Regions from separate parts of the Halomonas sp. BMC6 genome, predicted to be linked through region 3. Evidence: predicted binding sites of a transcription regulator. Region 3 holds the regulator's gene; each other region holds the start of a gene.
What was found. The regulator sigma-54, encoded in region 3, starts transcription at its own class of promoters, with help from an activator protein. The targets are predictions, from matches to a motif close to TGGCACNNNNNTTGCTNT.
Positions count from the first base shown of each region.

Region 1: a site for sigma-54 is predicted at 5,214-5,231, ahead of glnA (glutamate--ammonia ligase). Genes of this name have one in related genera too.
Region 2: a site for sigma-54 is predicted at 2,444-2,461, ahead of AB6K10_RS02230 (urease accessory protein UreD). Genes of this name have one in related genera too.
Region 4: a site for sigma-54 is predicted at 4,763-4,780, ahead of AB6K10_RS16925 (HAD-IIB family hydrolase). Genes of this name have one in related genera too.

Region 1 is NZ_CAXNSH010000001.1:1,020,309-1,027,788, reverse strand. Features, by position in the region: gene AB6K10_RS04895 (ChaN family lipoprotein) at 1-231, shown strand, start outside; gene ntrC (nitrogen regulation protein NR(I)) at 228-1,658, opposite strand; gene glnL (nitrogen regulation protein NR(II)) at 1,655-2,713, opposite strand; gene AB6K10_RS04880 (DUF4124 domain-containing protein) at 2,923-3,456, opposite strand; gene glnA (glutamate--ammonia ligase) at 3,564-4,970, opposite strand; gene AB6K10_RS04870 (hypothetical protein) at 5,527-6,120, shown strand; gene AB6K10_RS04865 (acyltransferase family protein) at 6,175-7,200, opposite strand; gene AB6K10_RS04860 (esterase family protein) at 7,353-7,480, shown strand, end outside.
Region 2 is NZ_CAXNSH010000001.1:487,646-495,125, forward strand. Features, by position in the region: gene ureC (urease subunit alpha) at 1-688, opposite strand, end outside; gene AB6K10_RS02220 (urease subunit beta) at 850-1,158, opposite strand; gene ureA (urease subunit gamma) at 1,182-1,484, opposite strand; gene AB6K10_RS02230 (urease accessory protein UreD) at 1,518-2,402, opposite strand; gene AB6K10_RS02235 (DUF2946 domain-containing protein) at 2,720-3,130, shown strand; gene AB6K10_RS02240 (PepSY domain-containing protein) at 3,259-4,644, shown strand; gene AB6K10_RS02245 (copper chaperone PCu(A)C) at 4,641-5,192, opposite strand; gene urtE (urea ABC transporter ATP-binding subunit UrtE) at 5,301-6,008, opposite strand; gene urtD (urea ABC transporter ATP-binding protein UrtD) at 6,008-6,844, opposite strand; gene urtC (urea ABC transporter permease subunit UrtC) at 6,841-7,480, opposite strand, start outside.
Region 3 is NZ_CAXNSH010000001.1:3,217,530-3,225,009, forward strand. Features, by position in the region: gene AB6K10_RS15750 (ATP-binding cassette domain-containing protein) at 1-266, opposite strand, end outside; gene AB6K10_RS15755 (KpsF/GutQ family sugar-phosphate isomerase) at 540-1,526, shown strand; gene AB6K10_RS15760 (HAD family hydrolase) at 1,569-2,111, shown strand; gene lptC (LPS export ABC transporter periplasmic protein LptC) at 2,111-2,695, shown strand; gene lptA (lipopolysaccharide transport periplasmic protein LptA) at 2,692-3,186, shown strand; gene lptB (LPS export ABC transporter ATP-binding protein) at 3,198-3,956, shown strand; gene AB6K10_RS15780 (RNA polymerase factor sigma-54) at 4,062-5,477, shown strand; gene raiA (ribosome-associated translation inhibitor RaiA) at 5,575-5,883, shown strand; gene ptsN (PTS IIA-like nitrogen regulatory protein PtsN) at 5,888-6,355, shown strand; gene rapZ (RNase adapter RapZ) at 6,413-7,333, shown strand; gene AB6K10_RS15800 (HPr family phosphocarrier protein) at 7,375-7,480, shown strand, end outside.
Region 4 is NZ_CAXNSH010000001.1:3,496,441-3,503,920, forward strand. Features, by position in the region: gene AB6K10_RS16910 (MBL fold metallo-hydrolase) at 1-661, opposite strand, end outside; gene AB6K10_RS16915 (methyl-accepting chemotaxis protein) at 862-2,463, shown strand; gene AB6K10_RS16920 (glycosyl transferase) at 2,516-3,736, opposite strand; gene AB6K10_RS16925 (HAD-IIB family hydrolase) at 3,755-4,702, opposite strand; gene AB6K10_RS16930 (OmpA family protein) at 5,155-6,225, opposite strand; gene AB6K10_RS16935 (hypothetical protein) at 6,330-7,070, shown strand; gene AB6K10_RS16940 (FlgO family outer membrane protein) at 7,076-7,480, shown strand, end outside.

The DNA.
Region 1 (7,480 bases), 2.2 Mb from region 3:
GCGCACGGCCTGGCAGAAGCCGTCAAAGAGGGCGCGTTAGCCGTTGGCTTAATGGGCCTTGGCCACGTCATCTACGGCCACGGCGTAGAGCATCAGCTCGAAGGGATGGGGATCCAGCACACCCTCAGCCTGCTGCCCTGGGAACAGGCGGAGTGCCGTGTCCCAGACCCAGCGCTTGCCGATGCCGTCTTTGTTCTCCCCCCATCCCTTACCCGCGGGCCCACGAATTAGGCGTCATCCGCCAGCGCAGGCAGCAGCGTTTTAAGCTTACGGGTCAAGGTGTTGCGCCCCCAGCCCAGCAGCTCGGCGGCTTCGCCCTTACGTCCACCGGTATGCTTGAGCGCCGTTTCGATCAGAATACGCTCGAAATCGGGCACCGCTTCTTCCAGCAGATGCGTATGCCCTTCGGCCAACGCATGATCGGCCCAGTCTCGAAATGCCGTACGCCAATCGCCGTGTACGCTGCTCTCGGAGGCTCCTACCGTCCGTAGTTCGGGCGGCAGGTCTTCGACCAGGATTTCCCGACCGGAAGCCATCACCGTCAGCCAGCGGCAGATATTTTCCAATTGACGGACGTTCCCTGGCCAGGGCAGACGCGTTAAATGCGCTTCTGCTTCGGGGGTCAACACTTTGATGTCGGTAGACAACTCTTTGGCGGCTTCGGCCAGGAAGTGGCGGGTGAGCCGAGGAATGTCTTCGCGCCGTTCGGCTAAACGCGGAAGATGAACGCGAATCACGTTCAGGCGGTGGAACAGATCCTCCCGGAAGCGCCCATCGTCGACGAGCGATTCGAGATTTTGATGCGTTGCCGCGATGATCCGCACATCGACTTTCACCGGCGTGTGACCGCCCACCCGGTAAAACTCGCCGTCGGCCAGCACGCGCAGCAGACGCGTTTGCGTTTCGGCCGGCATATCGCCGATCTCATCCAGAAACAGCGTGCCGCCGTTGGCCTGCTCGAAGCGGCCTTGGCGCTGCTGGGCCGCACCGGTAAAGGCCCCTTTTTCGTGCCCAAACAGCTCGGATTCGATCAAGTCGCGCGGAATCGCCGCCATATTCAGTGCAATAAACGGCTTGCCAGACCGGGGGCTGTGCTGGTGCAGCGCCTGGGCCACCCGCTCTTTACCCGTGCCCGACTCGCCGTTGATCAGTACCGTAATATGCGAATGGGATAGCCGACCAATGGCGCGAAAGACTTCCTGCATGGCGGGCGCTTCACCGATGATTTCGGCGCTCAACCCCTCTGGCACGCTCACCGGGCGCTGACGTTCACGGGCATGGGCGACCGCACGGCGCACCAGCGCGAGCGCTTCGTCCACATCGAACGGCTTGGGCAAGTACTCGAACGCCCCGCCCTGATAAGAGGCCACGGCGCTGTCCAGGTCGGAGTGTGCGGTCATGACGATGACCGGCAGGTCCGGATGGGCGTCACGCACCCGCGACATCAAATCCAGCCCGTCGATGCCCGGCATACGGATATCGGTGACCAGCACATCCGGCGGATTGTCCAACAGTCGCGCAAGCGCCGTATCCGCTCGCTCGATACACTCGACCTCCAAGTCGGGTTGCGCCAGCGCGCGCTCCAACACCCAGCGGATAGCGCGGTCATCATCGACAATAACCACTCGTGCAACATCGGTACGTGTCGCCTCAGTCATGACGCTTCTCCGGTGCAATTAATAACCAATGGAATCAGTAAACGAAATTCGGTATGTCCGGGTCGTGAGTCGCATTCGATCAATCCTTGATGTTGGTGCAATATTGACTGGGCAATCGATAGCCCTAGGCCGCTGCCTTCCGCGCGGCCAGAGACCATCGGGTAAAAAAGCGTGTCGCGCAGCGCCTCGGGAATACCAGGGCCGTTATCGATCACGCCCACTTCACTCACCAAGCGGTGCCGTTCGGCCCCCAGGGTAAACTGACGGCGCGCACGGGTCCGAAGCGTCAGTTCGGGAGCGGACGTGCCCGCATCGCTCATGGCCTGAACGGCGTTGCGCGCTACGTTGAGCACCGCTTGGATCATTTGCGATTCGTCACCGGACAGGTCCGGTAGGCTAGGGTCGTAGTCGCGACTGATGGTGACCTGCGGATGCTCGGCAATCAGCAGCGCCCGCACGCGCTCCAACACTTTATGAATGTTGACGGGCTCGTGTTTGATAATGCGATTGGGGCCCAGCATGGAGTCGACCAAATCCCGCAGGCGGTCGACCTCCTCCACGATGATATGGGTAAATTCCCGCAGCGCCGGGTCGTCTAAATCACGCTCCAGCAGTTGCGCCGCACCGCGAATGCCGCCTAATGGGTTCTTCACCTCGTGAGCCAAGCCCCGCGCCAGCACCTTGATGGTCTCTTGGCGAGTGGTGAGCGCCTCTTCCCGGGAGATCTGCATCAAGCGATCCCGCGGCTCGACCTCCAACAGCAGTTCATCGGCAGAGAGCGGCGTGACCGTATAATCGACGGTCAGCGGGTCGCTATTGAGCGGCGTAATACGCGCCTCGCGCTGTGTGTAGGGATGGAACGCATCGCGCGCTTTGGCCAGCACTTCATCGATGCTTTCATCACCGCCGAGCAACGTATCCAAACTGATGCCCTGCACGCGGCTGAAGCTCACCGCCAGCAGCGCTTCCGCGGCCGGGTTCATCCAGCGCACGCAGAGTTCACCGTCGAGCAGCAGAACTGCGGTGGTGAGGTGTTCGAGTAAACGCTGATACATGGCGTGTCCTGAAGCGTCGCTCCGACCAATACTCATGGGCACTGATCCATTAAAGAGGGGTGTTAGGGGAGGAGCTGCAAAAAGCGCGCCAATTCAGCGCAAACCGCGGCTTGCACGGCTTGTGGGCAGATGACGGGCGCATGGCGAGCCTTTATAGCGCAATGCGCTGTCGCCCTCGCCGCCCTAATGCACCATTATAGTGCACAAGACTATTCAGCGATAAAAATAGTCACCGGATCGGTGCGGTGCTGCACACGGCCCTGGCTATCCAGCAGCTCGGCGTACACTTGGTGCGCCCCTGCAGGCAAGCCTGCCAACCAGAAAGCGTCACTATGCAGGGCCGACTGGCTGAGTTCGCCATTCACCCGCAGTTGAATCTGATGGTCGTCTCGCAGCGGTGGCACCACCTGCACTTCCACTGGCGTCATACCGCCCCGCACGGAAGCACCGCTAGCGGGATTAGCAATCGTAAAACGGTCATAAGGCATAAACGGCTGACCCGGCCTGCCCAGGCTGCGCGGTGCCGCTGTTGAAGGGCGCGACGCCGATGGTATGCTGGGCAGCGGTGCCAGCGTAATGGCATCCCCACCCCGCTCAGGGTTATCGGTAAACGTCACGTTGCCCTGCTCATCCACCACGCGATACACCGTTTGCGACTGGGCCACGCTTACCCACAGGCACAGTAGAAGCACCGCCGCTGTGGATAAACCTATTCTGTTTTGCAAACGTCGTCTGCTTATCATTACTAGCCCCTGCGTATTTCGCTTCCATAAAAAAACCCCGCCGAGGCGGGGTTTTCTGGCTAATCACACCGCAAGGGTGATTTTAGCACCGTCATTAAAGACCGTTCTTAGCAAGAGTAGTACATGTCGAACTCAATCGGGTGAGTCGTCATGCGGATACGCTCAACGTCTTCCATCTTCAGTTCGATGTAGGCATCAATCATATCGTCGGTGAACACGCCACCTTCGGTCAGGAACGCACGGTCAGCATCGAGTGCTTCCAGTGCTTGATCCAGGCTGTTGGCAACGGTCGGTACGGACTTGCCTTCTTCCGGCGGCAGGTCGTACAGGTTCTTATCCATGGCATCGCCAGGGTGGATCTTGTTCTTGATACCGTCGATACCCGCCATCAGCATCGCGGCAAACGCCAGGTAGGGGTTGGCGGTCGGATCCGGGAAGCGAGTCTCGACACGCTTGCCTTTCGGGCTAGCGGTGTACGGAATACGGATAGACGCAGAACGGTTACGGGCACTGTAGGCCAGCATGACCGGTGCTTCGAAGCCCGGTACCAGACGCTTGTACGAGTTGGTAGAAGCGTTGGTGAAGGCGTTCAGGGCACGAGCGTGCTTGATGATACCGCCAATGTAGTACAGCGCCATTTCAGACAGGCCCGCGTACTCGTCGCCAGCAAACTGGTTCTGGCCATCTTTCCAGAACGACTGGTGTACGTGCATACCCGAACCGTTGTCGCCTACCAGCGGCTTCGGCATGAAGGTAGCGGTTTTGCCGTAAGCGTGTGCCACGTTGTGGATCACGTACTTCATTTCCTGAACTTCGTCAGCTTTCTTCACCAGCGTGTTGAATTTAACGCCGATTTCGTTCTGACCCGCGTTAGCTACTTCGTGGTGGTGTACTTCCACGGTCTGACCGATCGCTTCCAGGGTATTACACATCGCGCCACGGATATCGTGGAAGCTATCGACCGGGGGAACCGGGAAGTAGCCGCCTTTCACGCGGGGACGGTGGCCCAGGTTGCCACCTTCGACTTGGTTGCTGGTCGCCCATGCACCTTCATCAGAGGTGATTTTGTACATGGCACCTTGGATGTCGGCTTTCCAGTGTACTTCGTCGAAGATGAAGAATTCCGGCTCCGGACCGAAGAAGGCCGTGTCGCCCAGACCGGTAGACTGCAGGTACGCTTCGGCACGCTTAGCGATGGAGCGCGGGTCGCGATCGTAGCCCTGCATGGTCGCCGGCTCGATGATGTCGCAACGCAGAATCAGGGTAGCGTCTTCGGTGAAAGGGTCCAAGAAACCGGTGCCGTCTTCCGGACGCAGGATCATGTCAGACTCGTTGATGCCCTTCCAACCGTTGATGGAAGAGCCATCGAACATCTGGCCATTTTCAAAAAACTCTTCGTTCACGTCACGTGCCGGTACGGTGACGTGCTGCTCTTTACCGCGCGTGTCGGTGAAACGCAGGTCTACCCACTTAACATCATGTTCTTCGATTAGCGCGAGAGTCTTGGCTGACATAGTGTCCTCCGGTATGAGCGTGGCTTAAAGCGTGTAACTGTAAGCTATCGATAAAAGTGTTATTCAACAAATCGTTCAACACGCAATTGCATGTGGCGCGTTTGTCTTTTTTGTTCGCTTAACGTTTGTCTGACGATGGATAACAAACCGCCCAGCGATCATTTCAGACCGGCTATCGTTGTAGCACGCCTGGAGGCGTCTGCCTACGCTTCAATAGCCGCTGATGAAACTATCTATGATTCATAAGCACAGAGCATGCCAATCCTGCACCATAATGGCCATAAAAAACAGCAAGCCATTGTTTTTAAATACGAAAAATCACTAAACGTCTGCGTCTTAATGTGGCAACACATCGTCACGCTTCGTACGGAAAGGGCATCTCGTGTCTCATATGCACAAAAATAGTGCACGCAAGCCACAGAGCGCACCAAATTGGTTAGAGGAGAGGCGCTTGCACCTCCCTGTTGTTAAAAAAGTTTCTCTTGCTACGCAAAGAAACCCACATCTACAATAAATTACAATCGGAGATGCTTCATAACAAAAGGAAGCCGCGTGCATGGGTACGGTTTGCTTTATCGTAGACGCTTCAGTGACAGGGGCTTTGCTACCGCGCCACTTGCGCTCCATTCGCCAGTCCGGCCTGGCCGACCATGTGATGCCGATCATCGTCACCTGCGCGCAGGCGGACGAGCGGCTCACCGCCCTCGAACAGCGTTATCATGCCCACTGCCTGGTGACCCCCTCGCAAATGCTCGGCGCGCGCCTCAATCAGGCGGCTTATATCAGTCAAGCAGAGTGGCTGCTGATTGCGCTGCATAAAGAACCTATGGCGGCACAGCTTTGGTACCTGCTCTATCCTCAGCTCAACACGGCGATGGATGCACTGCTCATCAACGCGGCTACGCCCCGGTTTTCGGAGCGATTGCTGCTGCACTTTCTCAGTACGGCCGTGTCCGTACCGCCCTACATTGCCATTCGGCGCACCTGGTTAGAGCGCATTGGTGGCTTCGATCCCGAGCTGGATGAGCCAGCCCTGCTCGATTTTTTACAGCGCCTTTACGCTTGCCCGACCCGGCTTAAAACCTTGAGCGGCGAATCGTTGGGGTTGGCCCGTGGCTCACCAAACAGCCAGTCATCCACCTCGCCCTAGCCTTTTCTGGTTCCGCGCATCGATGCCCGCCCTGTCACCTACCCTACCCTGTACTCATACCTTCAACCGCTTACCCAACAGCATGGCCCCCATCGTCGTGGTATTGGCCGCTTTGTTGAGCAAAATAGAGCCAACGCTGCCTACGACGATGAGCAGCACCGCGTAAACCACCAGCGGCAGTGTCGTCACGCCCACGAACGTATCGGTGAGCGTGAAAAACATCGGATGCGCCAGATAAATACCAAACGAGTAAGCATTGATATAGCGCACCCAGCCAGGCGCTCTGCGTCCTTTCAAGCCACGCATCAGCGCCAGGGTGAACAGTACGAAGAAGGGAATGACCCAGACTTCCTTCGATGAGAACGCCAGCCAATGCTCGAACGTGGCCAGCACGATTACGCCGACGAACAGGAAAAGCCAACGCGGTTGGGAAAGGAGTTGCAGCCATACGGGCCGCTCGACCAGCGTAGCCGAGGGCGTTAACGGGTAGTAACGCACCAGAACCAGGGCCAAAAAAAACAGATACACCCAGCCCAGCGGTGCCACCCAGAGCAAGTAGCCCGGCGGCTCGATCTCGAAGGCATAGGCCAAGCCCCAATACGCCATGCTCACCCAGCAGGCAGCCACCAGCCACGGTACCGGGTGATAGCGCCATAGCCGCCAGCGCGTGTACGCCCAGTACGCCGCATAGAACTGCATGGCGATAATCAAAAAGTAGCCATGCCACTCGGCGTAAAGAAAATAGACTTTGGCATTTTCCCAAAACCCCACGGCGTTCTCGCTTCCCGCCAGCTGCCGCCACTGGGCCATGGAGTAGATACTCCCGTACACCACATAGGGCAACATGACGTACTTCACCCGCTGCAGCAGAAAGCCTGGCGGCACCTGTTGATCGTATCGAACGGCAAAGACGAAGACCGAAATGAACAAGAAAACCGGCGTGCCCAGCACCAGCGGTATGCGCATCAGGTCCGTGGCGACGTTATCCACACGCTGGTTGATATGATCGAGCCAATGGAATAGAAAGACGGCGACACAGCCGTAAGCGCGCAGCCAATAGATCTCCTCGATTTTTTGCATCGAACCTCCACCAAACCACCGCTGCTAAGCTGATGTATGGGCTTACGGCAATGAACACGCCGAGTTACACCGCTGTCCGACCCTTTAACCGACGGTAAATTCCTGGAGGCTTCGTGCGCAGACACTTTTCCCTCGCTCGCTTTATCCGCTGGATGAGCACGACGATCGGCGTGATGAGCGGGCTGATGCTCAGCGGCGCGACCCTGGCTGGCGACGTGTCCCGTGAACAGTTCTTCTCGCCCACCCTAGGGTACGACTATCCGTACACGGTCTATTTACC
Region 2 (7,480 bases), 2.7 Mb from region 3:
CGGGGGTGGTGCCCCAGTCTTCATGCAGCTTGAGGCCCATGGCACCGGCTTCCAACTGCGCTTCGAGCCCTTCCGGCAGGCTGGCGTTGCCTTTGCCGAGCAGGCCGATGTTCATGGGCAGGTCATCTACCGCTTGAAGCATTTTGCCAATGTGCCACTCGCCGGGGGTGCAGGTGGTGGCGTTGGAACCGGTAGCGGGGCCGGTGCCGCCGCCCAGCATGGTGGTAACACCGCTCATCAGCGCTTCTTCCACCTGCTGGGGGCAGATGAAGTGGATGTGGGCGTCGATGCCGCCTGCGGTGAGGATTTTGCCTTCGCCCGCAATCACTTCGGTGCCGGGGCCAATCACGATTTCCACATCAGGCTGGGTATCGGGGTTGCCTGCTTTGCCGATGGCGGCGATGCGGCCGTTTTGCAGCCCTACATCGGCTTTGACGATGCCCCACCAGTCTAAAATCAGCGCGTTGGTGATCACGGTGTCCATCACCGAGGCGTCCTGGCGCTGACTTTGGCCCATGCCATCGCGGATAACTTTGCCGCCGCCGAACTTTACTTCTTCACCGTAGTGGGTGGCGTCTTTTTCGACTTGGATCCATAGCTCGGTGTCACCCAGGCGCACGCGGTCGCCTACGGTGGGGCCGTACATATCGGCGTAGGCTTGCCGACTGATCTTGTTTACCGGTTTCATATTTGCCTCTGCCTCAAGCGTTGAGTCCAGTGCTGGGCGGCCATCGTCTGTGTGACACGCTGTGAATACGTCCTTGTACGCTTGACTGCGCCATCCATGGCGCAGACAGTCACCCAGCCGATGCCCGCCCTACCGTCGGTTGTTCTTTATTAATCCGTTGGCTAATCGAGCGGCCCCATCACATCGCCACGGAAGCCATAGATTTCCCGCTTGCCGACAAACGGAATCAGCGTGACTTCGCGGGTTTGGCCGGGTTCGAAGCGGATGGCGGTGCCGGCGGCGACGTCCAGGCGGTAGCCACGGGTTTTATCGCGGTCAAACACCAGCGCGGGGTTGGCTTCAGCAAAGTGGTAGTGGGAGCCAAGCTGAATGGGCCGGTCGCCGGTGTTGGCCACCTCCACGGTGATACGCTCGCGACCCGCGCACAGCTCGATATCACCCTCTTGTAACTGATACTGTCCTGGAATCATGGCGCTCTCCTAACGGTGGATGATTAGTTGATCGGCGTGTGAACGGTGACCAGCTTGGTGCCATCTGGGAAGGTGGCTTCCACCTGTACTTCATCGACCATCTCCGCCACGCCTTCCATCACGTCGTCTCGGGTGAGGATTTCGCGGCCGTAGCTCATTAAATCCGCCACGCTGCGGCCATCTCGCGCGCCTTCCATAATCTCAAAGCTGATCAGCGCTACCGCTTCGGGGTAGTTCAGTTTTAAACCACGCGCTTTGCGGCGCTCGGCAAGCTGGGCGGCGGTAAACAGCATCAGCTTGTCTTTGTCTCGTGGGGTCAGTTCCATGGAGTGTCTCCAGCGTTATCAGCGTGTTGCCAATTAAGTTAGCCAAATGCGCGGCGTATGCGCTTCGCGCTCGATCCAGCGCGGCCGTAGCAGGTGCCAGGCCTGCTCACACAGCGCCCAGGCTTCGTTACGAGAAGTGCCTAGATAGCGCATCAGCAGTACGCCGTGGCGCACGGTTACCGCCCAGCGGGGGTTATCCGGCAGCGCTTCGCGCAGTGCTTCAATAGCCGCAGCGGCATCGTCAATACCCACCGCCCAGAGCGTGGCCTGCACCGTGGCGCCGCCCTGCCCCCAGCGGCCCGCAAAGCGTGGGTGTGCGGGGTCCAGCGGCTGGCGTTCAAGCCATAGCGGCTTGCCATCCAGGGTTAAGCGAAAGTGCTGTTCGATGCGCCCCGTGACATAGGGCAGATCACTGGCCGGGCGGCCGAGTGCCATCACTTCCCAGCCTAGGCAGCGAGCATTGCCCTGCAGCGCAATATGGGTGCGTTGAGTGCCCTTTGAACCATTAAACGCGATGGTTTCCTGGGGCAGCCACTCTAAGGTGCCGCCCTCCTCTACCGTCAGCTCGGTGTGCTGTGTCCAGGCCACGCCTTGGCTGTCGGCTTTGTAGAGCTTATTGGCGGCGGGTGTGGTGAGCAGCGCATGGGCTTCGCGCTCGATATGAGCACGGATGGTCAGCGCATCACCGCTCACGAGCCCGCCAGGCGGGTGCAATACGTAAACGTGGCACGCTTCCTGGCGGCCTTCTGGGTAGAAGGGGCGCTGTACCCGTAACGGCCCTTGGTGACGCGCTTGCACTAACCGAGTCACGCCATCGCGGTTGGCAAAACGCAGAGCCAGCGAGGCGGCCCAACGGCGCTCGGCATCAAAGCGGTGACCGGAACCAGCAGCGGGTGGGGCGAGTTCGCTCAACATCATGGGGCGCTGTCGCTTCCTTGTGGATAAATCATTACCTTACAAATGCAAGGAGTGCGCCAAAATGGTGAAAGTGCGATTCAGGCAGCGCCAAAACGCTTTTATAGCCTGAAGCGGCTCTCTTTATGCTGTTCAATCAGGGCAAAAAGCACCATAAACGAGCAAAAATACCTTCAAACGCACCAAATAAGTGCGGATGCAGCACCCTCTTTCGCGGCAATACACCACAGCGTTAATCGCAGGCATCGGGTACTTTGCATCGGTATGACGCTGTAAACTGCTTAGCCGTCATTCAGGCAGCTCACAAAGCGTAGTTTGAGATGCGATCTTTCCGCTCAGCCAACTCTTTTTGGTATCGCACAGCGCTCTATTTAGCGTTCGTGGCGATCTACCTGCTCTTTGCTGGGCCGCTGTTCTCGCAATTGCAGTCTCAATGGCAGGCGTTAGACCACTCTTCAGAACATGCACACGGATATGATGCCGCGTCGCATGGCACATCGGCGGGTCCGTCATCTCATCACGATGACCCGCTGCATCACTGGTATCACCCGTGTGACTATTGCGGTATATGGCAAAAAACGCCTACCGCTCCCCATCATTTACCCGCCATTGGCAGTGTGGCCTTTATCACACGTACGCCGCTGCCAGAGGCCTTTGCCCAGCGCGCTGCTGCGGTACAAGCCTACCCCCACGCCTATCCTCGCGCTCCGCCCACGTTAAAGGTCATTTAACTCAAAGGGTTTACCTAACTGGCCAGCTAAAAACGGGCTTGGCTGGCAAATAAATATCGCGTCTTGAACGCCGTGTTAGCGCCGCTACGTGCGGACAACACGGTGCTTTGAGCGCTTGGAGCGTGTGCATGACGACAATGAGTTCCACACAGACAACGCGCAAAGCGTCGCTTGATCTGTATCGCGCCGTTTGGCGCTGGCATTTTTATGCAGGCCTATTAGTCCTGCCTTTTTTAATCGCGCTCTCGCTGACCGGGGCGCTGTATTTATTCGATGACGAGCTGGATGCGCTCATTCATTCAGATCTCAAGCGCGTGGAAGTTCAGCAAGCCACACAGCCTGCCGCCTCACTCGTGAGTTCGGCGCTGCGGGATTACCCCGGCACGGCGGTGAAATACACCTCGCCCGCCACCCCGGGAAGCTCAGCGGAAGTAACCGTTAACTCACTAACTGGCGAACGGCTGGCCGTGTACGTCAATCCCTATACGGCGGAAGTGCTGGGCGCTCTGGATGACCGGGGAACGGTGATGTGGACCGTTCGCTACCTGCATAGCTTCAAGTTCTTCGGGCAAACCCCGCGCAAGCTGATTGAGATTGCTGCGGGCTGGTCGATTTTGTTGGTCGCCACCGGCATTTATCTCTGGTGGCCGCGCAACGGTAGGGGCGGCGTGGTGAGCGTGCGTGGCAAACCCAAAAGCCGAGTGTTCTGGCGCGACCTGCACGCGGTGCTGGGTATCTTTATTGGTGGGTTCATTGTGTTTTTGGCCCTTACCGGCATGCCGTGGTCGGGCGTTTGGGGCGCACAGGTAAACGAGTGGGCCAACGGCAATAACTTTGGCTACCCGGCTGGCGTTCGGGTGGACGTACCGATGTCCAACGCCTATTTAAGCGACCAAGGCAGCACCAGCTGGTCGCTGGAGCAGGCGCGCGTGCCTGAATCCATACAGCCTGCCGTGCCTGCCCCGCGCATTGGGTTGAACAACGCCGTAGCTCGGTTAGATGCGCTGGGCCTACAGCAGGGCTACACGGTCAATCTGCCCAACACGGCTGCCGGGGTGTATACCGGTTCGATTTATCCCGATGACTTAACCCAGCAGCGGGTGATTCACCTTGATCAATATAGCGGTGAGCCGCTGCTCGATATGAGCTACGCCGACTATGGCCCGCTAGGCCGCTGGCTGGAGTTTGGGATTAACGTTCACTTGGGGCAGGAGTTTGGGCTTATCAATCAGCTTTTCCTGCTGGCGGTATGCATCGCCATCATCGTGATGTGCGTGGCCGCAGGCGTGATGTGGTGGAAGCGTCGCCCATCAGGGGCCATGGGCGTGCCGCCCTTGCCCACCGATAAACCCGTGTTTCGTGGGCTGATCGCCCTTCTCGTCATTGGCGGCGTGCTGTTTCCGCTCGTTGGGGCGTCTTTGATCGTCATGCTGATCATCGACTGGCTGATCGTGCGGCCACTTCAGGAACGCCGCCCCGCTCGCCAAGGCGAACAGGGCGGTAGGCCGACTTAGTGCGCCGCGTGCCCATGATCATGGGCACCTTCATGGTGACTACCTTCATGGTGGCTCCCTTCCGGAGAGGCACCCACTGGCAGCACCTGAAGTTCGATCTCCATCGGCTCGGCGTGCTGGAATTTCAGCGTCAAAGGGACGGGCTCACCCTCCACGATGGGTGAGCCCAGTTCCATCAACATCAAGTGTAAACCGCCCGGCGCTAGCGTCACGCTCTCGCCCGCCGGTAGCTCGATGCCACCGGGCAGAGGTGCCATGCGCATCACATCGCCGTCCATCTCCATAATATGAATCTCGACACGCTCGGTGAGCGGGCTGGTCGCCCCCAGCAGCATGTCATCGCCATCGCCATCGCCATGATTGGTGAGGGTGACAAAGCCACTGCCCGCTCCGGCCCCCGGCGGCGTTGCACGGGTCCAGGGTTGCGCCACTTCAATAGAGGAGTGGCCTTCCATGGCATCCGAGTGGTCGCTGCCATGATGAGCCGCCATCAGCGGCGTGCTCAGCAAAAGCAGTGCGGTTAACAGCGTAAAACGGCGCATCAACATAGTGTTCTCCGTGGGTAACATCGCCAAAACCTAGCGCTTAACGCGATATTACTCAGTGACAGCGGCAACCACCACCCGATCCACGGCTGTAAACCGGGTGTGGATAACTTAAACCGTCAAATGCTGCTTAATCAGCTCATTAGAGAGTTCACTGATCTCGCCTTTGGCGACTGGGCGGCCGCGATCCATGATCACGAAGCGGTCGGCGTATTTGCGGGCGAAGGGTAGCTTTTGCTCGACCAGCAGCACCGTTAAACCATCCTCTTTGATCAGTTGGCGAATCACCTGGCCGATTTGGGCGACGATATTGGGCTGAATGCCCTCGCCGGGTTCATCAAGAATCAGCAGCTTAGGTTCGATCACCAGCGCGCGGCCGATGGCGAGCTGCTGCTGTTGCCCGCCGGATAAGTCGCCGCCCCGGCGGTGCTTCATCTCTTTGAGCACCGGAAACAGCTCGTAGATACGCTCCGGGATTTTTTTCAGCCCGTCGCCCCGGGCGGCAAGCCCAGTGCGCAAATTCTCCTCCACCGTGAGCAGCGGGAAGATCTGCCGCCCCTGGGGCACAAAGCCGATGCCCATGCGCGAGCGCGCTTCCACGGCTTTTTTGGTGAGTTCGATCTCACTGCCATCGCCCTGGTAGCGCAGCTGGCCGCTTTTCACCGCGACTTCTCCCATGATGGCTTTCATCAGGGTGGTTTTACCCACCCCGTTGCGGCCCATCACGCAGGTGCACTGCCCGGCGGGCACGTCTAGGTCTAAGTCCCACAGCGTATGGCTCTCACCGTAGAACTGGTTGAGCTTTTCAATGGCTAACATCAGGCGCTCTCCTCTTCATCCGACCCTAGATACACCTCGACCACTTTGGGGTCGTTGGAGACCTGATCCATGCTGCCTTCGGCCAGCACGCTGCCCTGGTGCAGCACGGTTACTTTGCGCGCAATCGAGCGTACAAAGCCCATGTCGTGCTCTACCACCACCACCGACTGCTTGCCAGCAAGGCCGGTGAGCAGCTCGGCGGTGCGCTCCATCTCCTGCTCGGTCATCCCTGCCACTGGTTCATCTACCAGCAGCAGGCGCGGGCGCTGCATCAGCAGCATGCCAATCTCCAGCCACTGTTTTTGGCCGTGGGAGAGAATCCCGGCGGGCTGAAAGCGCAGCGCAGTCAGGCCGATGGTTTCCAGCACGTCGTCAATGCGGTCTTTAATCTCCCCGGTCATGCGGGCGGTTAGCGTGGGGAAGATGCGCTTGTCGGCAGCCATCGCCAATTCCAGATTCTCGAATACGCTGAGCGCTTCGAACACCGTGGGCTTCTGGAACTTGCGGCCAATGCCGAGGCTGGCGATTTCCGGCTCGTTCATCTGCAGCAGGTTATGGCGGCTGCCGAACCACACGCTGCCTTCGGTGGGGCGGGTTTTGCCGGTGATGATATCCATCATGGTGGTTTTACCGGCCCCGTTAGGGCCGATAATGCAGCGCAGCTCGCCGTCGTCGATGGTCAGGTTCAGGTTGTTGATCGCCTTGAAGCCATCAAAGCTGACGGTGACATCTTCCATATACAGAATCGGCCCGTGGCGCACGTCGACCGGCGAGGCCTCGGTGGCCATAAAATCAAACACCCGATCCCGCGCTTTTAGCGATTGTAATAGGCTCATGCGGTGGCCTCCTTGGGTGGGTGATCATCCTCTTTGCGGCGCTTGAGGTGGTTTAACAGCCCCGCTACACCTTTCGGCAGTAGCACCGTGACCAGCACGAAAAGCGCGCCCAGAGCGAATAGCCAGGCGTCGGGCATAATGCCGGTGAAGATAGTTTTGGCGTAGTTGACCAAAATCGCGCCGATTACCGCGCCGTACAGCGTGGCCCGGCCGCCCAGCGCGACCCACAATACAATTTCAATCGAGAACAGCGGCGAGAATTCGCTGGGGTTAATAATGCCCACTTGCGGCACATAGAGCGCCCCGGCAAGGCCCGCCAGCATGGCCGAGACCACAAACACAAACAGCTGGAAGCGCTCGACGCGGTAGCCAATAAAGCGCGTGCGCGCTTCGGCGTCCCGCGTGGCCACACATACCCGGCCCAGTTTGCTGGTGACGATTGCCCGGCAGAGGATATAGCCCAGCGCCAGCGCTACGCCGGTGGCAATAAACAGCCCCAAGCGCGTGGCATCGCTACGCAGGTTAAAGCCCAGCAGCTCGCGGAAGTCGGTCAGGCCGTTATTGCCACCAAAACCCATCTCGTTACGGAAGAAGGCCAGCATCAAGGCAAACGTGAGCGCCTGGGTAATAATCGAG
Region 3 (7,480 bases):
AACAGCATGCCCATGCGCTTGCGCAGTGCGAACAGCGCTTTACGTGACAGCCGGTGTACATCCTGCCCATCGATCAAGATCCGACCACGATCGGGCGTCAGCTGGCCACCGATGAGCTTCAAGAGTGTCGTTTTACCCGTACCGCTTGGCCCCATGATGGCCGTTACTTGACCGCGAGGGATGGTCATACTCACACCGCGAAAGATCTCGCTTTCACCGCGAGAAAAGTAGACGTCTTCGACCTGTATGAAGGGAACATCCGTCATGTGCTGATTGACCTTCATCGTTGATGCCAGAACGCGTCAGTATAAACCGACAAGTCACGGGGCAGTTTAAAAAACAGTGTTTTCGAAATATTATCGAACATCGTATCTTAACGCTACTCTCAGTAACAGCGGCGCAAATGATTACTACGCCAACCTTTTTTACGGCGTATGCATCGCCACGGGGCTGGTGAGTTTGCCACGCTTTAGCTAAATAGCGCCGCAAGATGTTATTCTTACTTGCTACCTATTCACTTTATGAAAACGAGACATGCCATGGGCCAGCCACTCTCTACACCCAGCCAACTGCGTGAAAGTGCGCTGCGAACGCTGCAAATTGAGCAAGCGGCCATCGGCGGCCTTCAGGCCAAACTGGACGAACAGTTCGATCACGCCTGCCAGCTCATCCTCGCCTGTCAAGGCCGGGTGGTCGTCACCGGCATGGGCAAGTCAGGACACATCGCGGGCAAACTTGCTGCGACGCTGGCGAGTACCGGCACGCCCGCCTTTTTCGTACACCCAGGTGAAGCCAGTCACGGCGACTTGGGCATGATTACCCGTACCGATGTAGTACTCGCGCTCTCCAACTCCGGCGAAACCGCCGAAGTGACGGCGCTCCTACCACTTCTTAAAAGGCTTGGCACCCCGCTGGTCAGCATGACCGGGCGCCCAGGCTCTACCCTTGCCCGCCACGCCGATGCCCATTTAGACAGCGGCGTGGAACGCGAGGCGTGCCCACTGGACCTCGCGCCTACTAGCTCAACCACGGCGGCACTGGCTCTTGGCGACGCTCTGGCCGTTGCCCTACTCGAAGCACGCGGCTTTACCGCCGAGGATTTTGCGCTGTCCCATCCGGGTGGCAGTCTGGGTAAGCGCCTGCTGTTGCGGGTGCGTGACCTAATGCACGATGGCTCAAGGCTTCCCCAGGTCGCTTTGGGAAGCCCGCTACGCGATGCACTATTGGAGATCACGCGCCAAGGGCTGGGGTTCACTTGCGTCATCGACAGCGAAGGCCGTTTGGCGGGCGTCTATACCGATGGCGACCTTCGGCGCACATTAGATCAATTTCATGACCTGCGCGACGTGCGCGTCGACGATGTCATGACGCGCCCAGGCAAACGTATCGGCCCTGACGTACTGGCTGCCGAGGCCGTTCGTATTATGGAAGATAGCCGGATAACCGCGCTCGCTGTCGTCGACGAGCAGCAGCGCCCCATCGGCGCGCTACATATGCACGATCTGCTAGCCAGCGGTGTGATTTAACTGCGTGATAACGCTTTTCGCCATGGATGTTAAGGAGGCTATATGGCCCTACCCGATGCACTACTCGACCGACTTCGCCGTGTAAAACTCCTCGCGCTAGACGTAGATGGCGTCTTGACGGATGGCCGCCTCTACTTTCAGGCGGACGGCATCGAAATCAAAGCGTTTCACACCCAAGACGGGCATGGTTTGAAACTGCTCAAGCGGGTCGGCATTCACGTGGCACTGATTACCGGACGCGATTCGCCCATGGTCAGCCAGCGCGCGGCGGCGCTCGGCATTAGCCACGTTCACCAAGGCTGCGAAGATAAGCTCACGACGCTTCGCGCGCTTTGCCAACGACTGGATATCACCCTCGAGCAGGTGGCCTACTGCGGTGATGACCTGCCTGACCTCGCTCCCATCAAGCGCTGCGGCGTCGGCATCACGGTCCCCAATGCGCCTGATTACATGCACACCCATGCCGATTGGATCACGGAACGGCTAGGCGGCCACGGCGCGGTACGTGAAATTTGCGATACGCTGCTCACTTCGCAAGGGCACTGGGATGCCGTGCTCGACACGTATCTTCACAGGCACTCGTGATGGGTCTCAGAGTCAGAAAACGGGTGTGGATCACGGCGATGGTCGTGGCCCTGGGCGGACTGCTGGTCTGGCTGGACCCGCGCGGCCCGCAAGAGGGTGAGATCGATCAGGAGGCCCGTGCCCAGGAGCCTGGGCATGTGTTGGAGAACGCCGAAATTACCCTGTTTGGCGAGACAGGCGCTATCCAGCAGTCGCTGGTCACGCCTCGACTGGTCCATACGCCTCAAACGGCCATGACCGATGTCATGTCGCCGCGCGCGACGCTGTTCGACAGCGAACAGCGGGAGTGGCTGGCCACGGCAGACACCGGCACCTTGAATACCGATTCCCAGGCCCTGACGCTAAGAGGGTCTGCCCGGCTACTGGCTCCCGAAGAGGGCTGGCAGCTCGACACGCAGCAATTAAACTACGATGGCGTGACGCGCCATGCCTGGAGCGATACGCCCGTGCTGTTGCAGCAGCCGCCGCAGCGCATGGAAGCCTCCCGCATGGACGTTTGGCTCGATGACAGCCAAGTCCGCCTGACCAATAACGTGCGCGGCGTCCACCCGCCTGCCACTCGTAACCCTGAGGAGTCGCGATGAACGCCTCTCTCCGCACTGCACTCTTTGCGTTAACCCTACCCCTCGCCACGGCGGCCATGGCACAAAGCCAAGCCCCCATCGAGGTCGAAGCCGACCGCCTGGACCTCGACCAGCGCGCTGGCACCGCTGTTTACTCAGGCAACGTGGACATTCGCCAGGGCGAGATGCAACTGCGCGGCGAACGCGTCGAAATTCAGCGCAACGACTCAGGCGAGCTGTCACGCGCCATTGCCACGGGTGAGCGCGCCTACCTGCGCAATCAGCTCGAAGATCAAGAAACCCCCATGGAGGGCTGGGCGCGTCGTATCGTTTACCATGTCGCCGAACGCCGTGTCGAACTGATCGACCAAGCCGAACTGACACAGCAAGGCGACCGTTTCCAAGGGGGGCGTTTGGAGTACTTCATCGACCAGGAAGTGGTGCAAGCACGCTCCGACGTGAGCGGTAGCGACAACCAGCGCATTCGCATGACTCTTCAGCCCGAACAATAGGGAGCGGCCACGTGGCAGCATCAACCTCTGCAGATTCCGCACCTGTCAAAACGCTCTACGCCCATCACCTAGCGAAGAGCTACAAACGCCGTCGGGTCGTGAAAGATATCAACCTGGAAATCGCTCAGGGTAGCGTCGTCGGCCTGCTGGGGCCCAACGGGGCGGGTAAAACCACGTCGTTTTACATGATCGTTGGACTGGTCAAATCCGATGCCGGTAGCGTCGGTATCGACGACGTCGACCTGACCCATGCGCCCATGCACGAGCGCGCCATGGCCGGGATTGGCTACCTTCCCCAGGAAGCCTCCATTTTCCGCAAGCTCTCGGTGGCCGATAACATCATGGCGATTCTCGAGACGCGCAAAGCGCTGGACCGCAGCGCTCGGGAAGCACGCCTCGAGTCACTGCTCGAAGATTTCCATATTACCCACATTCGCGACAACCTGGGCATGAGCCTCTCAGGGGGCGAGCGCCGCCGAGTGGAGATCGCTCGCTCACTCGCTACCGAGCCCGCATTCATTCTGCTCGACGAGCCGTTTGCCGGGGTCGACCCTATTTCAGTGGGTGAAATCAAAACCATCATTCGCGCACTGAAAAAACGCCACATCGGCGTCTTGATCACTGACCATAACGTGCGCGAAACCCTGGATATTTGTGACATTGCCTACATCGTTGGCGACGGCCATATCATCGCCAGTGGAAACGCCCAGGAGATCCTCAATAACCAGAAGGTTCGTGATGTCTATCTAGGCGCAGACTTCCGCCTCTAAACTCTGGCCTGACCAAACTTTTCTTTTAGTGGCATGCTTATTGCACTTGCACAGAGTCATAACTCGCTCTAGGGTGGAGCTTTCTGATTAACGAGTGGTTCTCAGATGGTCATGAAAGCTTCTCTCCAATTGCGTATCGGCACACAGCTGACCATGACACCTCAGCTGCAGCAGGCCATTGCCCTGCTACAGCTCTCAACGCTGGACCTCCGTCAAGAAATTCAGCAAGCGCTGGACGCTAACCCCATGCTCGAACAAGAGGATGAGTTTGGCGAACAGGCTGTTAGCGAGCCTCAAGAGGCCGAGTGGTCGGACAGCATTCCCAACGAACTCTCCGTAGACAGCGACTGGTCGGACACCTACCAAGACATGGGCAGCTTGGGCGGTAGCAGCGAAGGACCCGACTTCGAGCGCCAAGCCGCAGGCCAAAGCCTTCATGGCCATCTGTTATGGCAATTGGCCATGACTGACTTCTCTCCCCGCGACTATGCCATTGCCGAAAGCCTGATCGATGCACTGGATGCCAACGGCTATCTCACTCAACCGCTCAACGACATCCGCGAAGGCCTCAAGGCGCAAGGCCACGACAGCCTGAGCCAGCGTGAAGTAGAAAACACCCTGTTGCGCTTACAACAGTTCGAGCCCACCGGCGTGTTTGCCCGCGACCTGCGCGAGTGCCTGATGCTTCAGCTGGCCGCGCTGCCTGAAGACACCCCGCTATTGATGCCCGCAAAACGCTTGGTGCGTCAGTTTCTCGAAGCCTTGGGCAAAGACGATTTACGGCTACTCAAGCGCCGCCTGAGCCTGGATGACGAGCAGTTGGACGACGTCATCCGTTTAATTCGCAGCCTTGACCCACGCCCAGGCAGCGCCTACGGCGTGACCGACGACAGCTATATTACGCCCGATTTGGTCGTGCGCCATGACAACGAGGGCTGGCACTTAGAGCTCAACCCGGAGGCGCTGCCGCGCCTGCGTATCCAGCCCGATTACGCCAGTTTGATCAAACGCGCCGACAAGAGCCAAGACAACCAGTTCTTGAAAGAGCACCTCCAAGAAGCTCGCTGGCTGATCAAAAGCCTTTCCAGCCGTAATGACACGCTTCTGCGAGTAGGTCGTGAAATCATCGCCCGCCAGATCGGCTTTCTAGAGCACGGCGAAGAGGCCATGAAACCGCTGATCCTGGCCGACATCGCCGAGGCCGTGGAGATGCACGAGTCCACGATCTCCCGTGTGACGACGCAGAAATTCATACATACGCCACGAGGCGTGTTCGAGTTGAAGTACTTCTTCTCGAGCCAAGTCAGCAGCCACGATGGCGGCGATAGCCACTCCAGCACCGCCATTCGTGCACGGATCAAAAAACTGATACAAGAGGAGCCGTCGGGTAAACCGCTCTCCGATAGTCGCCTGGTGACCCTCCTTGAGGAGGGAGGCATCAGCGTTGCCCGGCGTACGGTAGCGAAATATCGCGAGTCAATGGGTATTCCCTCGTCCAGTGAGCGCCGCCGTTTACGTTAGTTAAACGGTAGGGCATGACAAACTCGACGCAGGGGCTTTGCAATAGCGCAAAAAGGGTTACAATCGAAGTACAGCCCGATGGATAAGGAGCACGTCAATGCAAGTAAACATCACTGGTCATCACGTTGAACTGACTGACGCCTTGCGTGACTACGTTAACGAAAAGCTGGAACGCGTCGAACGCCACTACGACAACATCACCACGGTGCAAGTGACCTTATCTGTCGAGAAGGAACGCCAGCAGGCAGCCTGTACGCTGCATGCCGCCGGTGCCGACCTTCATGCCGAAGCCCTCGATAACGACATGTATGCCGCTATCGATGCGCTCGCAGACAAAATCGATCGTCAACTCGTTAAACACAAGGAAAAAGCACAAGCTCGCGCCCAGGGCGCAGGCGTGCGTTAACTCAATGACGTTGGAAACCATCCTCCCCCCGGAGCGCGTGCTCTACGACGTGCCCGGGGGCAGCAAAAAACGGGTGCTGGAGTTTTTCAGCACCTTCATCGCCCAAAACACACCCAGCCTCGATAGCCAAGAAGTGTTTAGCCGCCTGATTGGACGCGAGCGTCTCGGCAGCACGGGAATTGGCAACGGCGTTGCCATCCCCCACGCACGTAGCCCGCACTGTAGCTCGCCCATCGCCGGCTTTTTGAAACTTGCCGAGCCGGTCGATTTCGATGCCATCGATGGCGACCCCGTCGATCTAGTGTTCGTGTTGCTCGTACCCGAAGAGGCGGACGACACGCATCTCGCTCTGCTTGGGCAAGTCGCGACGATCATGAACGATGCGAATACCCGTCAACAGTTACGCAAAGCCAGCAGTCAAAAAGAGTTATTGACCCTAATGACGGCCAAGATACGCGAACAGGCCGCGTAAGATACTCACACGTCCATCACTGTTTATTTCCTACGCTCATACGCCAAGAGAGACGCTATGCAACTGGTGATCATTAGCGGCCGTTCGGGGTCCGGTAAATCTATCGCCTTACAAGCGCTGGAGGATCTTGGCTATTATGCGATCGATAACTTACCTGCCATGCTGCTGGGCTCGCTGATCGATGAGCTGCGCGCTCAAGGCGAACGCACCCGTATTGCCGTTAGCATCGATGCGCGCAACCTCCCCATCGCGCTGGAGCGTCTGCCAGCGCTGTTGGAAGAGCTACGCCAGCGAGACATTCGTTTTCAGGTGATCTATCTAACCACGGACGCACGCATTCTGCTGGAGCGCTACTCCGCCACTCGTCGTCGCCACCCCCTCACTCGCGACAGCGAAATGACGCTGGAAGAGGCGATCAACAAAGAGGAGGAGACGCTACATGAAATACGCGATCTCGCCGATTTATTGATCGATACGTCTCGGCTCTCCGTCCACGATTTGCGCCGCCGCATTACCGATCAAGTGGCCCACCAGCGCCAGCATCAGCTCACGCTCACCTTTGAGTCCTTCGGCTATAAACGCGGCGTTCCGCTGGATGCGGATTTGGTCTTCGACGTACGCTGTCTGCCCAACCCATACTGGGACCCTACCCTTCGGCAATATACTGGCCGCGATGCCAATATCGTCGCTTTCTTGAGCGGTTACCCGGTAGTGGAAGCCATGGCCAGCGATATTCAGGCTTGGTTGGAGAAGTGGTTACCGGCCTACCAAAACAGCCAACGTAGCTACATGACCGTAGCTATCGGCTGCACGGGCGGTCAGCACCGCTCCGTTTACATGGTGGAGCAGCTCGCCCAGCGGCTCGTTAAGCAGACCGGAGAAGTGCAGTTGAGGCATCGCGAACTGGGGCTGCAGTACACGCTGAGCGAAGAGCCCGTGGCGCCAAGCCCCACCACCGCGACCACCCGTACGCCCTAAGCCTTTTTATTCAAAGACCCACTCGGCAAAAAGGAACCAGAGTGCCCGAAAGAACGTTAACCCTTACCAACCAGCGCGGCCTCCATGCCCGCGCGGCCACCAAATTGGTTCAGTGTGGCCAGCAGTTTTCTGCCAGCATCCACGTAT
Region 4 (7,480 bases), 280 kb from region 3:
CGGTAGTTTCATGCTGATAGGCGTCTCGCCCCGGCGCTTTGTAGTCGTGGCATAAGAACAGCCGCGTTTGCTCGGACAGTGCCAGTACTTTCTGAATGGAGTGGTAAAGCGTGCGGGCGTCGCCGCCTGGGAAATCACAGCGCGCCGTGCCGTAGTCCGGCATGAATAAGGTATCACCCACAAAGGCGGCATCGCCCACCACATAGGTCAAGCAGGCTGGCGTATGACCCGGCGTATGCAGCACCCGCCCTTCAAGCCCACCGATGTTGAAGGTGTCGCCTTCTTTAAAGAGCGCATCGAACTGGCTGCCGTCCCGCGCAAACTCAGTGCCTGCATTAAAGGCTTTCCCAAAAATTTCCTGCACGTCGACGATGTGGGCGCCAATGCCGGTGCTGCCGCCCAGCTTGGTATGTAGGTACGGTGCGGCGGATAGATGATCCGCGTGGACATGGGTCTCTAGTATCCACTCCACTTTCAGCCCTTTGCCGCACACATACGCAATGATCTGCTCCGCCGAACGAACGTCGGTGCGACCGGCGGCGTAATCGAAGTCGAGTACCGAGTCGATGATGGCGCATGCATCGCTGTTGGGGTCTTCCACCACATAGCTGAACGTATTGGTCGGTTCGTCGAAAAAGTGGGTGACGATGGGTCGTTGCATCGAGGGCCTCCCATGGATAGCTGACGGGCATTAAGTCCGTGCACTGAGCATAGCGCAATTTTAAGTTATATATTTATATCTTTTTAGAATTATAGATAAGTCTCTATCGTCAACTTTTTCTTAATTCGACTAAGGTATGAGCAATATTGGCCGATAGCAGTAAGGGCTTAATTACTGATTGGATTTTTCACAGGGACACCATGAACCGTTTGACAACGACACAGAAACTTTGGAGCACCCTCGGTATCATTTGGGTGGCGATGCTACTGCTAGTGGGCTGGTTGGCGTGGGAGAACCGCCAAACTATCGAAAGTGAACGTCGCGACAGCATTCAACATATCGTGGGCAGTATCCATGGACAGCTGGAAGCGCTACAGGCGCGCGCCGAGCGCGGCGAATTGACGGAAGACGAAGCGCAGCAGCGAGCCATCGATAACATTGCCAGCGTCCGCTTTGGCGAAGGCGAGTATGTGTTTGCCTTCGATAACGACTTGGCGATCGTGTCGCACCCTAATCGCCCACGAGGCGAGGATATGAGCGCTTATCAAGATGCCAGCGGCATGCGGCTGTACGCTGCCTTCTTGGACGTTGCCCAAGCCGGTGGCGGTCATGTGGACTACTACTCGCGCCGCATCAGCGGGGATGACCAAGTGCCCAAAGTGAGCTATGTCGCACACCTGCCAGAGTGGGGTTGGTCATTGGCCGCCGGCGTCTATGTCGACGACATCAATGCCGCCTTCATTACCGGCCTGATTCGCTCAGCGATCATTTTATTAGTGATTGGCGTGCCGGTGACGCTGCTAATGGGCTGGGTCATTCGTGACGTTGCCCGTCGTCTAGGCGGCGACCCGCGCTATGCAGCCACGGTGGTACGCCATATTGCCGATGGTGACCTTACCCAAGCCGCCACACTCTCCGCCAAGGATCAGCACAGCTTGCTGTATGACATTAATCGCATGCGCGAGACGTTGGCAGGCACCATCAGCGACATTCACCACGGTGCCGATCAGGTGAATCATGGCGTGGAGCAGATCGTCGGTGTCAACGAAGAGCTCTCCACCCGAACTGAAGAGCAGGCGGCCTCCTTGGCAGAAACCGCCTCCAGCATGGAGCAATTAACGGCCACGGTGAAACAGAACGCCGACCACGCTGACCATGCCCGCACCCTGGCCACCAAAACCGCTGAAAGCGCCCAACGCGGTAGCGACGCTATGGCGTCAGTGATTCACACAATGGAGAACATCAACAACAGCGCGACGCAAATGAGCAGCATCGTGAATACCATTGATGCCATCGCTTTTCAGACCAATATTCTGGCGCTGAACGCCTCGGTGGAAGCGGCCCGCGCAGGCGAGCAAGGCCGTGGTTTTGCCGTCGTCGCCAATGAAGTGCGCCAGCTGGCCAGCCGCTCGGCGTCCGCCGCCCAAGAGATCAAAGGATTGATCGAAAACGCGGATGCGCAGGTGGTCGAAGGCAGCCGCCAAGTCAAAAACACGGGTGAGATGATTACCGGTGTGGTCGCCGATATTCAGCAGCTCAGTACACTTGTACAGGAAATCTCGGCAGCTACCATCGAGCAGAGCAGCGGTATCGAGCAGGTCAATCAGGCCGTGACGCAGATGGATCAAATGACCCAGCAAAACGCGGGACTGGTACAGCAGAGTAACCACGCGACCCAGCAGCTAGCGCAGCTAAGCACCCAGCTTCGCCACTTGGTGACTAACTTCAAGTTGAACAAAGAAATCCACCAGCCTGTCATTGCCGCGCCCGCAGCCCAACCCTCTTCCTTCAGCGACTTCTAATAGTCATAGCCCCCGCCCAACCAGGCGGGGGCTTGCTCACCTTATTTCCCAGCTACACCTTGCCCTGGTTATCCAACTCTACTGCTTCGTGCATTCGCGCCAGTATATCGGGTACGGCGGCCTGTACCCGGTTCCAGCTAGGAATGAACGGCCGTTCGCGGGGGTTATCCAAGAACAGATTGCCTGCTTCCAGCAGATTGCTGGCAAACAGCTCCACCGCCTGCTCTTCACAGTGGCGATCCAAACTCAGGCCATTCATGGTGGCGTCGTGGTCGTAGGCTTCGATCAAATCGAGTGCTAGACGGTAGTACGTCGCTTTTAGCGTGCGGAAATCTTCACTGCTGAAGCTCACGCCTTGGGTGGCCAGCTTACGGTACAGTGCTTTGGCGATATCCAGGCTCATGCGATTCAGGCCGCCGTTGACATCATCCTCGCTAACGGGCTGATGCTTGTGGTCGTAGGCATCGGCAATATCGACCTGACACAGCTGGCGGTGTGAATAGTTACGCTGCAGTTCAGACAACACCCCAATCTCCAGGCCCCAGTCAGCGGGGATACGAATGCCTTCCAGCACATCGCTGCGCATCGCAAACTCCCCCGAGAGCGGATAACGGAAGCTATCCAAGTAGTCCAAATAGGGCAGCGGCCCGCATACGGTTTTGAGCGCTCGCAGTAGCGGCGTCACCATCAGCCGAGACACCCGGCCGTTGAGCTTTCCTTCGGCAATGCGGGGGTAATAGCCTTTGCAGAAACTGTAATTGAACCGTGGGTGAGCCACGGGATACATGAGCCGCGCCAGCAGGCTACGGTCATAGGTCAGAATATCGCAGTCGTGCAGACCAACCACCGACGAGCGGCCAGAGGCCAGCACGTATCCTGCGCAATACCACACGTTGCGCCCTTTGCCGGGCTCTAAGGCCCCTAAACCGTGGCTTTCCAGCTCGGCGTCTAGCTCACGCAGGCGTGGACCGTCGTTCCATAGAATGCGGGTGTGCTGGGGAAGACGAGAGAAGAATTCGCGGGCATATAGGAATTGCTCACGGTCTGCCCGGTCCAGGCCGATCACAATCTCATTGAGATAAGGCACTTTCACCAACTCATCGACAATGGCCGAAAGCGCTGGGCCTTCCAACTCGGAAAATAGCGACGGGAGTATCAGCCCCATCGGACGACGCTTGGCAAACTGGCCTAGCTCCTGCTCTAGCGCCTCCACCGGACGGCGAGTGAGGTTGTGGAAATCGGTAATGACGCCATTCTGATGAAAATCACTCATACGCTGATCCCTCGTTGATTAGGCCGTAACGGACGCTTGGGTAGGTGCCGCCGCTAACCGGCGGTCGTCTCGCCCCCACCAGTGGGCCACCCCCTCGGCCCAGCCTGTCGGCCCGGTTTCCTGAGTGCGATATAGCGCTGTATTCGTCGGCGTGACGGTCAAGTCGTGGCACCCTTTGATCACGACGGCCTGATCGACGGCATCGAGCATGGATATATCGTTCGGGCCGTCACCTAGTCCTAATGAGAGCGGCTCACGGCCACGCAACGCGGTAAAGCGCTTGATGAGCCAATCAACGGCGCTGCCCTTATCCGAGGCTTTCCCCATCACATGCCAAAAGCGTCCGCCTTGGGTGAGCATCAAGCCATCGCCTTCCAGCGCTAACCGGAAATTGGCCAGCGCAGCTTCGTCGTCTTCCCAGATAAGCGGCTCGCTGCCTTCACGCTGCCGGGCCGCTTTGGCGCGGGTTTCGTCTAAACCGGTGAGCGACATCACAGCCGCCATATCCAGTTCGCTCATCCGGGTAAAGCGCACGCCCAAACGCTTGCGCCAGACGTTCAACCGTGCACGGATAAACCCCACGTCAACACCGGTGTGTTTCACCACCACGCCGTCTAGCCCGCTGCCAGGGCGATCTAACCGTGCGTGACACCAGCCCGGCGGCAGGCCAATCACAGCGCCGTTTTCCGCCACGAACGGCGTCGCCGTTAGGCCTAACGCTTCACGCAGGGAGATCAGTTCGGCACGGGTTTTACTGGTGACTGGAATAACGGGCACGCCCAGCTGTTTTAGGCGCGCCAGCCAAGGCGCTGCAGGAGAGAAGTCGTAACTGTGGTGATCAAGCAGCGAACCGTCTAGGTCAGTAACCACTAAACGCGGCTGAAGGGCCGGGTCGGGGCTTCCAGGAGGCTGGGCGAGATTCACCCACTCAAAGTGAGTGCTTGTAGTGCGGGTGTGTTTTGTCATGGCACCACCTTATTGCAATCTTTAAAGCCGTTACGCGGGCGTCGTTCTCAGATAAGCAATAAAGCAGAATGCATGCCAATGAAGTTTAGATAAAAAAAATCAATTACTTAAACCACAGAAAATAATCTCCGACTACCAAGCACCAAAAAAGCGCACTTAAAAAGCACCAAAACAGTGCAAAAACGCCCTCTTTTTTATTCAATCAGTTTTATGCATAAAAATAAGTACAAGAAATTCGCAAAAAAATTGCACAAGCCCTTGGCAAACGCTCACAAATAGCTATACTCGAATTGTACCCACTGGCAACCTTGTACACCCCCTCACCTGATGTCAGTGGGCTGCAGTGAGCCAAGCCCTTTCAAGCCCGCCTCCCCCGGCGGGCTTTTTTTATGCTGTATCTATCTCTGTTTCTATCGCCTTATACAAAAGCGTTGTTCATTGCTGGATGCCACCTATTGAGCATGAATGACCACCTCCACTCGGCGGTTACGCGCACGCCCCTCGGCGGTGCTGTTATCTTCCAAGGGTTGAGTGGCGGCTAACCCTACGGCTCGCAAGCGTTCAGCGGCCACACCCGCCGCTTCCAAGGCTTCAACAATGGCAATAGCACGTGCGCTGGAGAGCGCCCAATTAGAGGAGAATTCTGGGGTGTTAATACTTTGACTGTCGGAGTGGCCTTCTACCCACACTTCGCCATCGTAGCGCTGAATCGTGTCTAACAGACTCCCTACCAGCGATGAGCCGCCTTCGGTTAGCTCTGCCGTCGCAGAGGGAAACAGCAGCCTATCTTGTACCCGCAGGCTGATGCCTTCCGCCACTCGAGAGACCTCTACGCCCTCAAGGTTGGGTAAATAGGGCGATGTTTCAACCTGCTCAGCCAAACGGGCATCGATTGCTAACGCACTGCTGATCGCCTCATCACTGACTTCCTGTACGTTTACTGGGGGGCGATCGGTCAACAGCACCATGTAATCAGCCAACGGCGCTGCGGCAACCTCTTCTTCAATGCGCACTAACGGAGTCGGTAATGTAGGGATCGGTAACAATGTGGAAGTGGGTAACGAAGCGTGAAAGCGCTCCACTAACGACGCCACCAATGGCGTCTCTGACACCGGAGTGGGCTCAGGTTGAACGGGCAGTGCTATCAGCGGCGGCACGCTGGGAACGGTGGTAGGACGAGGCGGTAAGCCTGCCACCCCTAGCGCAGCGCTAATAGCCATCGGACTAAGAGTGCCGGGCACGGCCGCCAGCGTGGTGCTTCTCTGCTGGCGGCGCTCATCCAACACAGCGGGCAACGGTACTCCCAGCGGTGCAGCAATGCTGTCACCCGTATCAGGCTCTGCCGTGGCAGGCGACCAATCAGGGCTAGTCACCCCGGCAGCGGCAATAATAATGACAAATAGCGCCACCAGCAGCGTCATGATATCGATATAGCTGATCATCCAACCGTTGTTGCTATCGTCTTCGGGGTAGTTGGAGAGCAGAGAATCATGACGTGGGCCGCTGCGATGGTCTTCAAGCATTGGTATGATTACTCATTCAAGTTTTTAACCTCGTGGCCGATCTATGCTAAGCATGGCAAACTAGTCTATCAAAAAGCCGATTAGTAGCGATAAGGAACTACCAGGTGCGCACTCGTCCTATGTCACACTCCATTGTCCATTTTTTACGCCCCGTTGGCCTGGGACTTGCGAGCCTGATGCTCAGCGGCTGTTTTTACGCCAGCACTTCTCAGGCCCCCATTGCCACGACTTACCCCTACACGGAACAGCAAAAAATGCAGGCCGCCCAGCACTGGGAAGTGCTCGCTCAGCACGAAGCGGGCGGCATTTTATCCAGCGAACGGGTGCGCTTCCGTGATTTACACATTGCGGCCCCTGAACATGAGCAGTACGGCTCATACTACAGCGGAGGCGAGTTCGAGCGCGGCTTCAGAACGCTACTGACCAGCGAGCTGGTTTCGGGCGGCGGCAGCGTGACGACTCAGCCGCGTACCAACGGTGCCACCATACAAATTGATGTAGAAGTGGTCGAGCACCGAGACCGTGGCTATACGCGGCCACCCTTCGGGGCCTATACCGCTTTGGCGAGTGGTATTGCAGTGGCCAGTATCCCTTTGGGCAACTGGAGCGAGCCCGCACTGGCACTCATCCCAGCGGCTATGGCGGCCGACACCACCAACGGTAGCTGGACCTCCAAGGGCAACGAAGAAATCATCATCACCACCCAGATAGTGGAACAGGATCAAATCCTCTACTCCTCATCCAATATCTATTACATTAATTCGGGTGATCGCCGCCAATATGCCCCTCATCGGGTACCCAGAACACCTACGACGCCGACCGTTTCTATCACTGATACTTGGTAATGTTTATGTCTTTACGTTCGATCTTTGCGTTAACGTCAGTGCGCCTGTTTCGCACTGACGTCTTGGCTACGTTATGCCTTACGCTGCTGCTGACAGGCTGCGCGAACCTAGGCAATAATTCCCAGCCTCAAGAGCCAGAGCCTGACCTTTCTGAACTTGCCCATGAAGCAGCGCAACAGATGGTCATTAACAACCCCGATTTAACTCGCTACAGCCCCATGATTGCAGCTACCTTTGTCAGTATCGACAACCTGAGCCAATCCTCGACCTTTGGCCGGATCAGTTCTGAGATCATGGCCTCGGCACTGGCTCAGCAGGGGATGCAGGTTCGCGAAGTCAAAATGCGCGATAGCATGTTTATTGAAGAGAGCGTGGGGGAACTCATCCTCTCTCGTCAGGTTCAACGATTA